Regions from separate parts of the Nonomuraea sp. NPDC000554 genome, predicted to be linked through region 1. Evidence: riboswitches for the same ligand, from Rfam matches in the RefSeq annotation. Region 1 holds a riboswitch; the other holds the start of a gene.
What was found. A riboswitch is a leader RNA that binds a small molecule or an ion and turns the genes downstream of it on or off. The one in region 1 is predicted to bind cobalamin.
Positions count from the first base shown of each region.

Region 1 (8,493 bases):
TCGTCCACGTGCGGCGGGGTGTCGAGGATGCCTGCCTGGACGGTCCATCGGGCCAGGTCGTCCGGCCCGTCGAGCAGATCGGAGCGGTCGGAACGGCGGTGGCTGACCGTGCCCGCCAGGTCGAGGCCGAGATTGCCGCTGATGAACGTGAAGCTCCTCACACCCTCATGATAACCACCTTGACAGGTTATTCGCTGACGAGGAAGGCTGAGATAACCGATCTGGCAGGTTATGGAGGCGAGCGTGGCTGTCGGCGTGGCGGAGACGCGGTCCAGGGCGTCGGCGATCCTGCCGCCGCTGTTCGTGGTGATGTGGAGCAGCGCCTTCATCGCCGGGGTCATCGGTGTCGGCGCCGCTCCCCCGCTACTGCTCACGTTCGCCAGGTTCGCCTTCGCCGGGCTGCTGCTGGGCGGCTTCGCGCTGGCCGTGCGGGCGCCGTGGCCGAAGGGACGGCAGCTCGCGCACGTGGTGGTGGCCGGGCTGCTGGTCCAGGCGGTGCAGTTCGGCGCCTTCTACACGGCGATGGGGATGCGCATACCCGCCGCCGTGCTCGCCCTGGTGCAGGGGCTGAACCCGGTGGTGATCGCACTGGTGGCCGGCCGGTTCCTGGGCGAGCGGGTGACGCCCCGCCAGTGGGCGGGCTTCGGGCTCGGCGCGGCGGGCGTGGGGCTGGCCGTCGCCGACCGGCTGAGCCTGTCGCCGGCGGGCGTGGCGTTGAGCGTCGTCGGTCTGCTCGGGCTCAGCCTGGGCACGGTCTACCAGAAGCGGTTCGCGTCCGGCATGGACGTGCGGACCGGCACCGCGGTCCAGTTCCTGGCCGCCGCGCCGCTCGTGGCGGTGGCGTCGCTGCTGTTCGAGACGCCGCACGTCAGCGACTGGGCCGGCTTCTCCTGGGCCGTGGCATGGCTGGTGCTGGTGAACTCGATCGGCGCGTTCCTGCTGCTCAACACCATGTTGCGGAACGCGCCCGCGAGCCGGGTCAGCACCGTGTTCTTCCTCACCCCCGCCGTGACGGCCGTCATGGCCTGGCTGCTGGTGGGCCAGTTGCTGCCCGCGCTGGCGCTGGTGGGGCTGGCGGTCGGCGGGGCGGGGGTCCTGCTCGCCAACCGCCGCTGACCCTCAGCCGCGGTCGCCGGGCGTGGACCAGGTCGCCGCGGGCCGGCCCTCGTCGGGCATCTCGACGCGGAAGCGGGGCAGCGCGTCGGGGTAGTTCTCCCTGATGTAGGTGACCAGGTGCTCGCGCACGTCGCACTTGAGGTCCCAGGCCGAGGGCGAGTCGGCGGCGCTCATCAGCGCCCGCAGCTCGATCAGCCCGTTCTTCTGCACGTCGGTGACCTGGAGGGTCCAGTCCTTCTGGTCCCACAGCGGGTTGCCCTGGATGTACCTGTGCAGCTCGTCGCGGAGCTTGGCCACCGGCACCGACCAGTCGACGCGCAGGTGGACCACGGCGACGACCTGGCTGCCGTGCCTGGTCCAGTTCTCGAACGGGTTCTGCGTGAAGTAGGAGACGGGCAGGACGAGGCGGCGCTCGTCCCACAGCCGCAGCACGACGTAGGTGAGCGTGAGCTCCTCGATCCTGCCCCACTCGTTGTTGACGACGACCACGTCATCAAGGCGCAGCGCGTCGCTGAAGGCGAGCTGGAGCCCCGCCAGCATGTTGCCGAGGGTCGGCTGGGCGGCGATGCCGACCACCGCGCCCGCGATGCCGGCCGAGGCGAGCAGCCCGGCGCCCAGCGCCCGGACCTGCGGGAAGGAGAAGAGCATCGCGCCCAGCGCGATCACGATGATGACCGCGGCGGCGACCCGGCGGACCAGCCCGATCTGGGTCCTGATCCGCCGCGCCCGGCGGTTGCCCTCCCCCTGGACCAGCACCAGCCGGTCGAGGACGACGTCGGTCAGCGCGTAGCTGGCCTGGACGATCAGCCACGTCACGCTGGCGATGGTGAGCAGCGCGAGCACCTGGTCGACGGTGCTGCCGAGGCTGCGTTCCTGCTGCGTGTCGCCGAACATGCCGGGCCCGAACACCACGTTGAACGCCGCCACGGCGGCCACCGCGAAGGCGGGCCAGGTGCAGTGCTCCACGAGGTGCCGCGCGAGCGCCCACTTGCGCCCGGCCCTCGACAGGATCCGACGGGCCACCTCCACCACCAGGATCGAGCCGATCACAGAGACGATGAGGATGGGCCAGTCGGATGGCGACTGCACTGTCATACCCCCAATGTCTAGAAGGTTTCGTCAAATGTCACATTGCCCTCAACGGCTACTTGGTAAGCAGAAACACGACGTTCGAAGAAGTTGGCCAACTCCTGCACGTCCTGCAACTCCATGAACGCGAACGGGTTGGCCGTACCGTACCTCCTGGACAGGCCCAGCCGGGCCAGCCGCTGGTCGGCGACGTATTCGAGATATTCACGCATCTGGTCGACGCTCATGCCCGGCATGCCGTCGCCGCACAGGTCGCGGGCGAAGGCCAGTTCGGCTGCGACAGCTTCCTCGATCATGCTGGTCACCTGCTCGCCCAGCTTGTCGTCGAACAGCTCGGGCTCCTCGGCCCTGACCGTGTCGACCACGCTGAAGGCGAACTCCATGTGCATGGACTCGTCGCGGAACACCCAGTTCGTGCCGGTGGCCAGGCCGCCGAGCAGCCCGCGAGAGCGGAACCAGTATACGTAGGCGAACGCGCCGTAGAAGAAGAGTCCCTCGATGCAGGCGGCGAAGCAGATCAGGTTGAGCAGGAACTGTCTGCGCTGCTCAGCGGTCTCCAGGTGCTGGAGTCCGTTGATCGAGTCGATCCACTTGAAGCAGAACTCCGCCTTGTCGCGGATGGACGGGATGTGGTCGATCGCGGCGAACGCCATGACCCGCTCGTCCGGGTCGGGCAGGTACGTGTCGAGCAGCGTCAGGTAGAACTGCACGTGCACGGCCTCCTCGAACAGCTGCCTGCTCAGGTAGAGGCGCGCTTCGGGGGCGTTGACGTGCTGGTAGAGGTTGAGCACCAGGTTGTTGGCGACGATCGAGTCGCCGGTGGCGAAGAAGGCCACCAGGCGGTTGATCAGGTGGCGTTCCTGCGGCGTCATCTTCGCCAGGTCGGCGAGGTCGTTGTGCAGGTCCACCTCCTCCACCGTCCAGGTGTTGCGGATGGCGGCCCGGTAACGCTCGTAGAAGTCGGGGTAGCGCATGGGCCGCAGGGTCAGGTCCATCCCAGGGTCGAGCAGCATGTTTGTCGTCTCTCTCTTCGGTATGGCGGCTACTGGCAGGCTTCGCAGACCTCCGGGTTCTCCAGCGAGCAGGCGATCACGGACTCCAGCGGCTCGGCGGGGGCCGGGACGGACTGGACCGTGGTCTGGGCGATCCGGGTGGCCGGACGGGAGCGCAGGTAGTAGGTGGTCTTCAGGCCCCGCTTCCAGGCGTAGGCGTACATCGAGGAGAGCTTGCCGATGGTGGGGCTGGCCATGAACAGGTTGAGCGACTGCGACTGGTCGATGTACGGCTGCCTGGACGCCGCCAGGTCGATGAGCGCCTTCTGCGGCAGTTCCCAGGCCGTGCGGTAGAGCGCCTTGAGGTCGGCGGGGATGCCGGGGATGTCCTGGACCGAGCCGTCGGCCCGCTTGATGGCGTCGCGCATCTGCTGCGTCCACAGCCCGCGCGCCTGGAGGTCGGCGACCAGGTAGCGGTTGACCTGGAGGAACTCACCCGACAGGGTCTCGCGCTTGAACACGTTGGACACCTGCGGCTCGATGCACTCGTAGCAGCCCGCGATGGAGGCGATGGTGGCCGTCGGCGCGATGGCGACCATCAGCGAGTTGCGCAGGCCGTTGGCGGCGATCTTCTCGCGCAGGGCGTCCCACCGCTCGCCGGTTCCCGCCGCGTAGTGGTCGGGGTGCAGGACGCCGAGCGCCGCCCGGGTGTCGGCGTACGACGCGTGCCTGCCCCGCTCGACGGCCAGGTCGGCGGACGTGTCGTAGGCCGCCAGCGCGATCTCCTCGGCGATGCGGGTGGACAGCTCCAGCGCCTCGGGCGAGTCGAACGGCAGCCTGAGGGTGAACAGGACGTCGGCCAGGCCCATCACGCCGAGGCCGATCGGACGCCAGCGCAGGTTGGCGGCCTCCGCCTCGGGGGTGGGGTAGAAGCCCAGGTCGATGGTCCTGTCGAGGAAGCGCACGGCGGTCCTGACGGTCCGGCCGAGCCGCCCCCAGTCGAGGCCGTCAGGGGTGACGTGGGCGGCGAGGTTGATCGAGCCCAGGTTGCAGACGGCCGTCTCGCCGTCGCTGGTGACCTCAAGGATCTCCGTGCACAGGTTCGACAGGTGGATGACGTTCTCGGGGCGGGCGGTCTGGTTGGAGGTGCGGTTGGCCGCGTCCTTGAAGGTCATCCAGCCGTTGCCGGTCTGGGCCAGCGTGCGCATCATCCGGCCGTAGAGCGTCCGGGCGGGGATCTGGCGGGTGAACCGGCCCTGGGCCTCGTACGCCCGGTACGCCTGGGTGAAGGCGTCGCCGTACAGGTCCGTGAGGTCCGGGACGTCCTTGGGGTCGAACAGCGACCAGACCTCGTCGGCCTCCACCCGGCGCATGAACTCGTCGGGCACCCAGTTGGCCAGGTTCAGGTTGTGGGTGCGGCGGGCGTCCTCGCCGGTGTTGTCGCGCAGCTCCAGGAACTCCTCGATGTCGGCGTGCCAGGTCTCCAGGTACACGCAGGCCGCGCCCTTGCGCCGGCCGCCCTGGTTGACCGCCGCGACCGACGAGTCGAGCGTGCGCAGCCACGGCACGATGCCGTTCGAATGCCCGTTGGTGCCCCTGATCAGCGAGCCACGCGAGCGCACCCGCGTCCACGAGATGCCGATGCCGCCGGCGTACTTCGACAGCCGCGCCACCTGCCCGTACCTTTCGTAGATCGCCTCCAGCTCGTCCCTCGGGGAGTCGAGCAGGAAGCACGACGACAGCTGGGGCCTGCGCGCGCCCGAGTTGAACAGCGTCGGCGAGCTGGGCAGGTACGACAGCGTCGACATCAGCGCGTACAGCTCGGCCGCCTCCGCGACCGACTCCGACAGCCCGCACGCCACCCGCAGGAAGAAGTGCTGCGGCCGTTCCAGCACCGCCCGCGTGCGCGGGTGCCGCAGCAGGTAGCGGTCGTAGACGGTGCGCAGGCCGAAGTACTCGAACCGCGCGTCGGCCTCGTCGGAGACCAGCGCGTCCAGCTCGGGGGCGTGGGCGGCGACGAACTCCGCCAGCGCGTCCTGGACCAGCCCGGCCGCGTGCGTGGCGGCGACCGACTCGGAGAAGGTCCGCACCCCGTGGCCGGCCGCCTCGTCGGCGATCTCCTCGGCCAGCAGGCGGGCGGCGACCCGGGAGTTGGCCGGGTCGGCGATCACCCGCGCGGCGGCCTCCTCGATGGCCAGCCTGCGGTCGCCCTCAACGATCTGCGTCACGTGCTCTCTCCTCGCGAGCTCATCCTCGTGAGGGCACGCGAGAGCGCGGCACGGCATGCGGCCGCGACGCCCCCGGGCCCTCCCTCGAGGCCCTGGACCGTTCAGCCGGGACAGGCCCGGCACCGCTGGCAGGTCTTCGGGCTCGCGGGCAGGCCATGGAGGCGCCTACTGGCCGTCGCTTCCCGGATCGCTCCAGTGCTTGTGACGGCGGTCGTTCCCGCTCACCGCTGCGGGGCAGCCCCGGAATCGCACCGGGTTCCCTTTTGCTCCGCCCTTTGGGGCGAACCAGCGACGAGCAGGATCCTACATCTAGTGGCCGTTCCCGCAACTGCCCCAGCATGTTGTGCCGGGCGTGTCGAGCAGACCGAGGTCGCGGAGCACCGCCCTGGTGCGGTCGATCTCGGACGTGAGCCACTTCTCGAAGTCGTCGCCGCTGAGCGGGATCGGGTTCCAGCCGCCGGCGCGGCACGCCGCCTGCCACGCCCGGGAGCCGCAGACGTCGTCGCACATCTGGATGGCGGCGGCGCGGCTGTCGTCCGACATGCTGTCGGGGCCGACGGCGGCGCACCAGTCGGCGAAGTCCACCCGCACCCCCGACTCCAGCAGCGTCGGCGCGTCCAGGCCGACGGCCCGCTCGGCGGAGGAGACGGCGAGCACCCTGACCTGGTGCCCGTCGATACTGGGACGCCAGTCGGCCAGGGTCCCGGCGGCGGCCGTGGCCTTGCCGCCGAGCAGCGCCGTCGCGGCCGCCGCGCTGTTGCGGTAGCCGGTGTAGTCGACCTTGCGGGCGTCGGCGCCCAGCCCCTTGGCGATCAGCCCGAAGAGCAGGTGGTCGGGCCCGCCCTGGCGGCCTCCGGCGAGCTGCGTCTGGTCGGGCTGGGCGACCAGGTGGGCGCCGAACTCGTCGAAGTTCCTGAAGCGGGAGGTGGCGGGCACGACCACGACCTCGACGTCGCCGGTGAGCCTGGCCAGCGGGGTCGCGGTGTCGAGCAGGGACAGGCCGTTGTTCATGTCGGCGGCGGCCAGGGCGGGCAGGCCCGTGACGGTGACCTTGGTGACCGGCGCCTGGGACGTGACGGCGTACCCGGCCTCGCGAGCGCACCTGACGAGGGTCGCGGCGACCCTGGCCCAGCGCTCGCCGCCCGCTCCGATGGCGAACCGGGCGCGGGGGCCCACCGTGCCGGTGGCCGCGTACTCGGTGCCGCAGCCCGCAAGGAGCGCGGCGCCCCATCCGAGTGCGAAGAACCGTCGACGGCGCATGGCGTCCCACCCCCGAACCTCGCGATATCCCCCATTACTAGAAGTTATTGACAGTAAACGCGCTGCTACACATCAGGGGCGTCGTAGGATGCGTTCACGAAATCTCGCGAAATTTGGAGTTATTGGGGTTTTGCGGCTTTTTGCGCGACACCTGCGAGCAGGCACGAGGCCGGGGACGGGCGGCCGACGAGCCTGGGCCGGTCCGGACGCCAGTCCGCCGCCTGCACCAAACCTGGTGAAACCATAGTGAAATCCCCGAAGAACTCCCGGATCTCCTGCGGGGTCCTGTCGGTGCCACCCGGCCCCCGGTGGACCCCCAGCGTTCCGGGGCCCTGGGCGCGCACGAGCGAGGTGGCGTGCGTGAGCACGAGGTGGCTGCCCGGCGCGACCGCGTCACGGAGCCTCGCCACCATCGCGTGCGGCTCGTCCAGCACGAAGTGCAGGACCGACACCAGCAGCAGCCCCACCGGCTGCGACAGGTCGAGGAACCCGGCGGCCCTGCCCAGCACGTCGTCGGTGTCGAGCAGGTCGGCCTCGAGCATCACGGCGCCGTCCCCGGCCTCCAGCAGCGCGCGGCCGTGCGCGGCGACCACCGGGTCGCGCTCGACGTAGACGACCCTGGAGCCGAGCGCGACCTCGTGCGCGTTGCCCTGGGTCGGCAGCCCGCCGCCCAGGTGCAGGAACTGCCGGATTCCGGTGCCGGTGAGGTAGCGCACCGCGCGCTGGAGGAAGGCCCGGTTGGCGCGTGCCACCGGGACCGCCTCCGGAAGCAGCTCGGCCAGCGTGTCGATGGCTTCGCGGTCGATGGCGAAGTTGTCCTTGCCGCCGAGCAGGTAGTCGTACATCCGGGCGAGGTTCGGTGTGTGAGAGTCGAACTCCGGCACATCGCGATCTTAGATCGTTCAGGCCCCGTTAACACGAGCTACGTTCCGATTGTGGCCGTTTTGGTGAGTTTCCCGTTTCCGGGCCGCAGCTGATCCGCTACTCGACCGTGACGCTCTTGGCCAGGTTGCGGGGCTTGTCGACGTCCCGGCCGAGCGCGACGGCGGCGTGGTAGGCCAGGAGCTGGAGCGGGATCGTCAGCAGGATCGGGTCCAGCTCGATCTCGTTCTTCGGCACCACGATGACGTCGTCGGCCAGCTTGGCGTCAGGCTCGCGGTGGCCGACCATGAGCACCTGGCCGCCGCGGGCGCGGATCTCGCCGAGCGTGGTGAGGTTCTTGTCGAGCAGCTCGTCGTCGGGGACGATCGCGACCGTCGGCATCTCCGGGCCGATCAGCGCGAGCGGGCCGTGCTTCAGCTCGCTCGCCGGATACGCCTCGGCGTGGACGTAGGAGATCTCCTTGAGCTTCTGCGCCCCCTCGCGGGCCACCGGGTAGCCGCGGACCCGGCCGACGAACATCATGCTGGGGTTCTTGGCGTACTTCTGCGCCAGCTCGGCGATCTTGTCGCTCTGCGCGAGGATCTCCTCGATCTGGCCGGGGAGCCTGCGCAGGCCCTCGCAGATGCGGCGGCCGTCGGCGGGCGACAGGTCGTGCACCCGGCCGAAGTGCAGCGCCAGCAGCACGAAGGCCAGCGAGGTCGAGGTGAACGCCTTGGTCGAGGCGACCGACACCTCGGGGCCCGCGTGCAGGTAGACGCCGCCGTCGACCTCGCGGGCGATCGCGCTGCCGACCGCGTTGACGATGCCGATCACCCGGCCGCCCTTGCGTTTGAGCTCCTGCACGGCGGCCAGCGTGTCGTAGGTCTCGCCCGACTGGCTGATCGCGACGTAGAGCGTGTCGGGGTCCACGACCGGGTTGCGGTAGC
Region 1 is NZ_JBEPDC010000019.1:2,786-11,278, forward strand. It holds gene ABT294_RS31300 (CGNR zinc finger domain-containing protein) at 1-161, opposite strand, end outside; gene ABT294_RS31305 (DMT family transporter) at 244-1,116, shown strand; gene ABT294_RS31310 (mechanosensitive ion channel family protein) at 1,120-2,211, opposite strand; gene ABT294_RS31315 (ribonucleotide-diphosphate reductase subunit beta) at 2,223-3,218, opposite strand; gene ABT294_RS31320 (ribonucleoside-diphosphate reductase subunit alpha) at 3,248-5,425, opposite strand; cobalamin riboswitch at 5,536-5,730, opposite strand; gene ABT294_RS31325 (tripartite tricarboxylate transporter substrate-binding protein) at 5,735-6,685, opposite strand; gene ABT294_RS31330 (SAM-dependent methyltransferase) at 6,805-7,569, opposite strand; gene glmS (glutamine--fructose-6-phosphate transaminase (isomerizing)) at 7,667-8,493, opposite strand, start outside.

Region 2 (8,493 bases), on a different contig from region 1:
CCACTGATGCGGACGGTCACGTCGATTCGGGGGCGGCCGAGCTCAGCCAGGGGGATCGGCTCCAGCCGCGTCACCCGCCTGGACATCTCATCCCACTCCGGGCGGACGCCGAGAAGTGCGAGGACCTCGGCCACGTCGTCGCCCGCCGTACGCATGGCGCTGGTGCCCCAGACCGACAGGCCCACCGACCGCGGCCACTCGCCGTGGTCGGCGCGGTAGCGCTCCAGCAGGGAGTCGGCCATGGCCTGGCCGGTCTCCCAGGCGAGGCGGCTGGGCACCGCGCGCGGGTCCACCGAGTAGAAGTTGCGGCCGGTCGGCAGCACGTTGATCAGGCCGCGCAGCGGGCTTCCGCTGGGCCCGGCGGGGACGTAGCCGCCGTCGAGGGCGTGCAGGATGTGGTCGATCTCGTCGACGGTACGGCGGAGCCTGGGCACCACCTCGGTGGCGGCGAAGGTCATGATCCGGGTGACGAGGTCATCCTCGGACGCCAGCACCCGCGCCACCACCTCGGGGGCGGCGGCGGGCTCCCAGTCACGCGCCTCCATGCCCTCGACCAGCGCACGGGCGGTCGCCTCCGCCCGGTCCACGGCTGACAGGCTCGCCGTGCCGTCCTCGGCCAGGCCGAGTGCCTCGCGCAGGCCCGGCAGGGTCTCCTTGCCCGCCCACATCTGCCTGGCCCGGAGCATCGCCAGCACCAGGTCCACCCGGACCTGCCCCTCGGGCGCCTGGCCGAGCACGTGCAGCCCGTCGCGGATCTGCGCGTCCTTGACCTCGCAGAGCCAGCCGTCCACGTGCAGGATGAAGTCGTCGAACTCGGTGTCGTGCGGCCGGTCTTCCAGACCCAGGTCGTGGTCGAGCCGGGCGGCCTGGATGAGGGTCCAGATCTGGGCGCGGATGGCGGGCAGCTTGGCCGGGTCCATGGCGGCGATGGTCGCGTGCTCGTCCAGCAGTTGCTCAAGTCTGGAAATATCGCCATAGGTCTCGGCTCGGGCCATCGGCGGCACCAGATGGTCCACCAGCACCGCGTGTGCCCGCCGCTTGGCCTGCGTGCCCTCTCCCGGGTCGTTGACCAGGAACGGGTAGATCAGCGGAAGGTCCCCGAGTGCCGCGTCCGTGCCGCACGAGGCCGACATCCCCGCTGACTTGCCCGGCAGCCACTCCAGGTTGCCGTGCTTGCCCACATGGACCATCGCGTGCGCGCCGAACTCGGCCGACAGCCAACGGTAGGCGGCCAGATAGTGGTGGCTCGGCGGCAGATCGGGGTCGTGGTAGATGGCGATCGGGTTCTCGCCGAAGCCGCGCGGCGGCTGCACCATCACCACGAGATTCCCCGCGCGCAGGGCAGCCAGGACGATGGCGCCCTCGTGCACGAACAGCTCTCCCGGCGGCGGCCCCCAATGCCGCTCCATCTCCTCGCGCAGGTCTTCGGGCAGCGTGCGGTACCAAGCGGTGTAGGTCTGCGCCGGGATGCGCACCGGGTTGCCCGCCAGATGCTCCTCGGTCAGCCAGTCCTGGTCCTGCCCGCCCGCCGCGATGAGCGCGTGGATGAGCGCGTCGCCGTCCTGCTCGGCCACGCCGGGAAACCCATCACCGAGGTCATACCCAGCCTCTTCCAGACATTTCAGGAGACGTACGGCGCTGGCGGGCGTGTCCAGGCCGACCGCGTTGCCGACCCGGGAGTGCTTGGTCGGGTAGGCCGACAGCATGATCACCAGCTTCCGGGAAGCGGGTGGTGTGTGCCGGAGCAGGCCGTGCCGTACGGCGATGCCCGCCACGCGAGCCGCCCGCTCGGGATCGGCCACGTAGACGGTCAGCCCTTCGGAGTCGATCTCCTTGAACGAGAACGGCACCGTGATGATCCGCCCGTCGAACTCCGGGATGGCCACCTGCGAGGCGGCGTCCAGGGGCGACAGGCCGTCATCGTTCTCCTCCCACGCCTGCCGGCTCGTGGTCAGGCACAGGCCCTGCAGGATCGGCACATCGAGCTGGGCCAGCGCGCCCACGTCCCAGGCCTCGTCGTCCCCGCCCGCGCCCGCGGTGGCCGGGCGGGAGCCGCCCGCCGCGAGCACGGTGACAACCAGGGCGTCCGCTCGCCTCAGCGTGTCCAGCAGTTCCGGCTCCGCCGTACGGAGAGAGGAGCAGAAGACGGGAAGAGCCCGGCCGCCCGCATCCTCGACGGCCCGGCAGAGCGATTCGACGAAGCCGGTGTTGCCCGCCATGTGGTGAGCCCGGTAGTACAGGACGGCGATCACCGGACCCGTCCCGGTGGACTCGCGCTCCAGCACGCCCCAGGAGGGCGTGGCCTCGGGCGGGGCGAATCCGTGGCCGGTCAGCAGCACGGTGTCGGAGAGGAAGGCGTGCAGCTCGGCCAGGTTGCGCGGGCCGCCGTGCGCCAGGTAGGCGTGTGCTTCGGCCACCACGCCGCCGGGCACGCTGGACAGCTCCATCAGCTCGGCGTCGGGCGCCTGCTCGCCGCCCAGCACCACGACCGGGCGGGGGCCGGACAGCAACGCGTCCAGGCCCTCCTCCCAGGCGCGCCGGCCACCGAGCAGGCGGACCACGATCAGGTCGACGCCCTCCAGGGGGAGATCGCCGGCAGTCAGTCTGGCGGGGTTGCCCAGGCGGTAGTCGGCACCGCTGGCTTTGGCACTGAGCAGGTCGGTGTCCGATGTGGACAGCAGCAGGACAGTGGGCACGAAGAGGTCCTCCCTCGGGGTCCTCGCCCCGGTCGCGGGTGTCACGAAGGCCGGAGTCTCCTGGCTCCCGGATCGGCGCTCACCCCCGGCCTTCCCTCTCGGTGGCCTGTGGTGGGGGCTCGCTCCCCGGTGACAGTGGCGGGACCGCGCCGGATTCGCACCGGCTTCCTCCTGACCTTCGCCTGCGGGCAAGCCTACGGCAGGGCGAATGGACGTTACTATCCTCAACGTGTCGATAGTCGGACGAACGCGTCGGGACGCCTGTCCGGGGGCGCTCCAGGTGCACCAGGCCGCCGACGGGCCTCTGGCCCGTGTCCGCATCCCGGGCGGCTTGCTCTCCGCCTCACAGCTGCGTGCCTTGGCGGCGTGCGCCGAGGAGCTGGGCTCGGGAGTGATCGAGCTCACCTCGCGGGCCAACCTGCAACTGCGCGGGTTGCGGGATCTGGGGTTGTTCGCCGAACGCATCGCCGCCGCCGGGCTGCTGCCCTCACCGACCCACGAGCGGGTACGCAACATCGTCGCCTCGCCGCTCGTCGACAGAGAGCTGATCATCGACCTGGACCGTGCCCTGTGCGCTCGCCCCGAGCTGGCCGAGCTGCCTGGGCGCTTCTTGTTCGCCCTCGGCGAGACGGGCCTGGCAGCCGACGTGGCCCTGATGGAGGGGCGGCTGTTGCTGGCCGGGCGGGAGACCGGGTTGCCGGGGACCGTGGCCGGCATGTTGGACACCGCTGAGGTGTTCCTCCGGCTGCGCTCCACCGAATGGCGCATATCCGAGCTGGGCCCTGCCCGCATAGCCGAGGCGCTCGGGACGAAACTGGGGACCACCTGGCCCGGCACCCCACCCTCGACCAGGCCAGGCCCCAGCCAAGCGCTGATCCCGCTCGGCCGCCTTTCCCCGCGCCAACTGCTCGCTCTGGCCGAAGCCGCCGAAGAGGTGCGGTTCACCCCGTGGCGTACGGTCGTCCTGCCCCGGGTGCCAGACGGATTCATCGCCGACCCGGACTCTCCCTGGGTCGGCGTCACCGCGTGCGTCGGCAGCCCTGGCTGTGCCAAGTCCCTGGCCGACGTGCGGGCCGACGCTGCCCGCTGGGTCCACGAGCGCCACACCGACCGTCCCGTGCACTGGGCGGGCTGCGAGCGCCTGTGCGGGTTGCCGCCCGGGCCGGTCGTCCAGATGGTCGCCACTCCCGGCGGATACCAGGAAAGGCAGACGTGATCGACTATCTCCGCGACGGCGCCGAGATCTACCGGCAGTCGTTCGCCACCATCCGCGCCGAGGCCGACCTGAGCGGGATGCCGCCGGAGGTCGCCCAGGTCGCGGTCCGGATGATCCACGCCTGCGGGATGACCGACCTGACCCACGACCTGGGCTGGTCCGCTTCGGTGATCACCCATGCCCGAACCGCTCTGCGTGCGGGAGCGCCGATCCTGTGCGACGCCATGATGGTCGCCTCCGGCGTCACCCGCCGCCGCCTCCCGGCGGACAACGAGATCCTGTGCACGCTGTCAGACCCCGGTGTCCCGGCGCTGGCCGAACGCCTGGGCACCACCCGCAGCGCCGCCGCGCTGGAGCTGTGGCGCGACCGGCTGGCCGGCTCGGTGGTGGCCATCGGCAACGCCCCCACCGCGCTCTTCCGGCTCCTGGAGCTGGTCGCCGAGGGAGCGGGCCGCCCGGCTGCGGTGCTGGGTCTCCCGGTGGGCTTCATCGGCGCGGCCGAGTCCAAGGAAGCGCTGGCCAGGAGCGACCTGGACTACCTGGTCGTGCACGGCCGCCGGGGCGGCAGCGCGATGGCGGTGGCGGCGATCAACGCCATCGCGAGCGAGGAGGAGTGACCAGCCGCTGAGCCAGCTCCGGCCTGCCCGCCCAGTGCAGATGCAGGTAGGACGCGGTCACGAGGGCGTCGCCGTACCCGTCGGCACCGCCTTCCCAGCGGAACAGTGGCTCCTTCGGCGAGATGATCGTGGTGCGGTGGAACTCGTGGCCGCGGTACCGCTCGCCTGCACGGGTCAGCAGCGACGTCCCGGAGACCGCCTCCCGGTAGCCGAGCGTCAGCCGGTCGGTCATCCGGGCCACGCCCGGCACCCTGCCGCACATCGGCAGCCCGTCCAACTCCTCGCACAGGTAGAGCAGCCCGGCGCACTCCGCGGCGATGGGCCCGGCGAAGGCGGCCACCTGCTTGCGCAGCGGCTCGTTGGCAGCGAGCCGGTCGGCGTAGACCTCGGGGAAGCCGCCGCCGATGACGATCGCCTCTGTCCCTTCGGGCAGCCGTTCGTCCCGTAGCGGATCGAACACCGCGATCTCCGCGCCCGCCGCACGCAGCAACTCGACGTGCTCGGCGTAGCCGAAGGTGAAGGCCGCCCCGCCCGCCACCGCGACCGTCTTCCTGTACGGCTGCGCGACCACGTCAGGCTCCCACGGTCGTGAGTCGAGCGGGGGAGCCGTAGCGGCCAGCCGTACCAAGGCTTCCAGGTCGCACGATCGGGCCGTCAACTCGCCCAGCCGCCCCACGACGGCCAACGCCTCGGACTCGCGCTCGGCCGCCGGGATCAGTCCCAGGTGACGGGAGGGGGTCGCCACGGCGTCGTCCCGCCGGACTACCCCGAGGACCGGTACATCCCCGAGCGCGGCACGGCACATCTCCTCGTGCCGGTCCGAGCCCACCCGGTTGAGGATCACCCCGCCCACCCGTACCCGCGGGTCGAAGGTCGCGAAGCCGTGCACGACCGCTGCGACCGACCGGCTCTGCCGGGCGGCGTCCACCACGAGCACCACCGGCGCGTCCAGCAATCGGGCGACGTGCGCCGTCGAGGCGAAGTCGGTCTCACCCCTGCCGTCGAACAGCCCCATGACGCCCTCGACCACGGCGATGTCACACCCGCGCGCCCCGTGCAGGAACAACGGCGCCATCCGCTCCTCGCCCGCCAGCCACGGGTCCAGGTTGCGCCCTGGCCGGCCGCTGGCCAGGGCGTGGTAACCGGGGTCGATGTAGTCGGGTCCCACCTTGTGCGGCGAGACCCGCAGCCCGCGCGCCCGCAGGGCCGCCATCAGGCCGGTCGCCACCGTCGTCTTGCCGCTACCGGACGCGGGAGCGGCGATGACCAGGCGCGGGACTACCACTCGATGCCCTTCTGCCCCTTCTGCCCGGCGTCCATCGGGTGACGTACCTTGCCCATCTCGGTCACCAGGTCGGCCGCTTCGATCAGCCGCTCCGGCGCGTCCCTGCCGGTGATCACAACGTGCTGGCTTCCCGGCCTGCCCAGCAGCGCCGCCAGCACGTCGTCCAGGTCGAGCCAGCCCCACTTCAGTGGGTAGGTGAACTCGTCCAGCACGTAGAAGCGGAAGGTCTCGGCGGCCAGGTCGCGCTTGATCTGCTCCCAGCCCTCACGGGCGTCTCGCGCGTGGTCCTCCTCCGTGCCGGGGCGCTGGATCCACGACCAGCCCTCGCCCATCTTGTGCCAGGTCACCGGACCGCCCTCGCCGGTGTCGCCGAGGACCTTCAGCGCCCGCTCCTCGCCGATGCGCCACTTGGCCGACTTGACGAACTGGAACACGCCGATCGGCCAGCCCTGGTTCCACGCGCGCAGCGCCATGCCGAACGCCGCCGTCGACTTGCCCTTACCCGGCCCGGTGTGGACCATCAGCAAGGGCCTGGTCCTGCGCTGCCGCGTGGTCAGCCCGTCGTCGGGCACGTTCTCCGGCTTGCCCTGAGGCATGTCAGCTCGCCTTCCGATAGTCGCGTACCACCGAGCCCAGCTCGCCCAGTGAGTCGAGGGGCAGGCTTACGGCACCGAGCGTTACCGCCAGCCGTACGGCCAGGCCGAGTCGCACCGGGCCGCTCTCGCAGTCCACGACCACGCTCGCCGTGCCGCGCAGCAGTCCGGCGGCCCGGTCCACGTCGCCGCCCGCAGTGGCCCGCCCATCGGTCACCAGCACCAGCAGTGGACGCCGGTCCGGATCGCGCAACCGCTCTACCCGAAGCACCTCCGCCGCCGCGATCAGCCCGGCCGCCAGCGGCGTGCGGCCGCCGGTCGGCAGCGAACGCAGCCTGGCCGCTCCCGCCTCGACCGAGGAGGTTGGCGGGAGCGCCACGCTGGCACTGTCGCCGCGGAAGGTGACCAGGCCGATCTTGTCCCTGCGCTGGTAGGCGTCGAGCAGCAGGCTCAGCACCGCCGTCTTGACCGCGGTCATCCGCTTGCGCGCGGCCATCGAGCCGCTCGCGTCGACCACGAAGAGGACGAGGTTGCCCTCGCGGCCCTCGCGGACCACCTCGCGCAGGTCCTCGGGGCGCAGCCGCAGCCCCGACCCGGTCCTGCCCCGCTTTCGCTGGTGAGGGGCGGCGGCCAGCAGGGTCGCGGTCAGGTGCAGGTCGCGCAGGCGGCCTTCCGGCTGACGAGAGCCGGTGGACCGGCCGCGCGGGGTGCGCGAGCGCGAGCGCCGTCCCGCCGCGCCTTCGCCGATGCCGGGCACCTCCAGGAGGGGGACCCGGTACGGCGCCGCCACCGCAGCCACCTGCCCCGCACCGGGATCGGGCCGTCCTGTCCCGGAGTCAGGCTCGCCCCACCCCGCGTCGCGTTCGGCCTGACCCGCACGGGAGCCCGGCCGCCCTGCCTCCGGATCCGGCTGCCCTGCCCCGGGGGCGTGCTCGACCTGCCCCGCGTCGGGCGGAGGCTGATCCGTGCCGTTCCGCACCTGCTGCTCCGGTCCCGCGCCGGTCGCCGGATCCTGCTCCGGCTTGCCCTGCGGGGAGCTCTCGGGATCGGGTCCAGAAATTTCGGGATCTGAGCCGCCGTTGGGCGGGTCGTCATCGTCATCGCCCGACGTCTCGTCCAGCAGCCGGTCCAGCAGCTTCTCATCGAGCCCTGGCGCGTCGAACGGATCACGCCGCCGCCGATGCGGCAAGGCCAGCCGCGCCGCCGCCCGCACGTCCTCGGTCGTCACCCGGTCCCGGCCGTGCCAGGCGGCGTGCGCGATGGCCGCGTTGGCCGTGACCAGATCCGCCCGCAGCCCGTCCACCTCGAACGCCGCGCACACCGTGGAGATCTGCCGCAACCGGGCATCCGGCAACCGCACCTCGGGCAGCCTCGTCCTGGCCCGGGCGATCCGCTCGGCCAGCTCGGACTCCGCCGAAGTCCAGCGGGCCGCGAAAGCATCCGGATCGGCGTCGAACGCGAGCCTGCGCCGGATCACCTCGGCCCGCTCCTGCGGATCCCTCGACGCCCGCACCTCGACGGTGAGGCCGAAACGATCCAGAAGCTGCGGCCGCAGCTCGCCCTCCTCCGGATTCATGGTGCCGACCAGCAGGAAACGCGCCGCGTGCCGTACCGACACCGATTCCCGCTCGACGTAGCAGGTGCCCAGCGCCGCCGCGTCGAGCAGCAGGTCGACGAGGTGATCGTGCAGCAGGTTCACCTCGTCGACGTACAGCACACCACGGTGCGCGGCGGCCAGCAGGCCCGGCTCGAACGCCTTCACCCCCTCGGTCAGCGCCCGCTCCACGTCCAGGGAACCGACCAGCCGGTCCTCGGAGGCGCCCACCGGCAGCTCGACCAGCGCGGCCGGCCGTACCGCCCGCTGCTCGCCCGGCTCGTGCGGCCCGTCGGGACAGCCGGGGTCGGGCGCCACCGGATCGCACGCGAACCGGCACCCGGCCACAACCTCGACAGCGGGCAGCTGGGCGGCCAGGGCGCGGACGATCGTGGACTTGGCCGTACCCTTCTCACCGCGCACCAGCACCCCGCCCACCCGCGGCGAGACGGCGTTGAGCAGCAGGGCCAGCTTCAGATCGGCGAGCCCGAC
Region 2 is NZ_JBEPDC010000001.1:719,381-727,873, reverse strand. It holds gene cobN (cobaltochelatase subunit CobN) at 1-2,696, opposite strand, end outside; cobalamin riboswitch at 2,728-2,909, opposite strand; gene ABT294_RS03630 (ferredoxin-like domain-containing protein) at 2,926-3,912, shown strand; gene ABT294_RS03625 (precorrin-8X methylmutase) at 3,909-4,529, shown strand; gene ABT294_RS03620 (cobyrinic acid a,c-diamide synthase CobB) at 4,501-5,814, opposite strand; gene cobO (cob(I)yrinic acid a,c-diamide adenosyltransferase) at 5,808-6,410, opposite strand; gene ABT294_RS03610 (putative cobaltochelatase) at 6,412-8,493, opposite strand, start outside.
Region 2: linked by a shared signal. The riboswitch ahead of cobN (cobaltochelatase subunit CobN) and the one ahead of ABT294_RS31320 (ribonucleoside-diphosphate reductase subunit alpha) in region 1 are both predicted to bind cobalamin.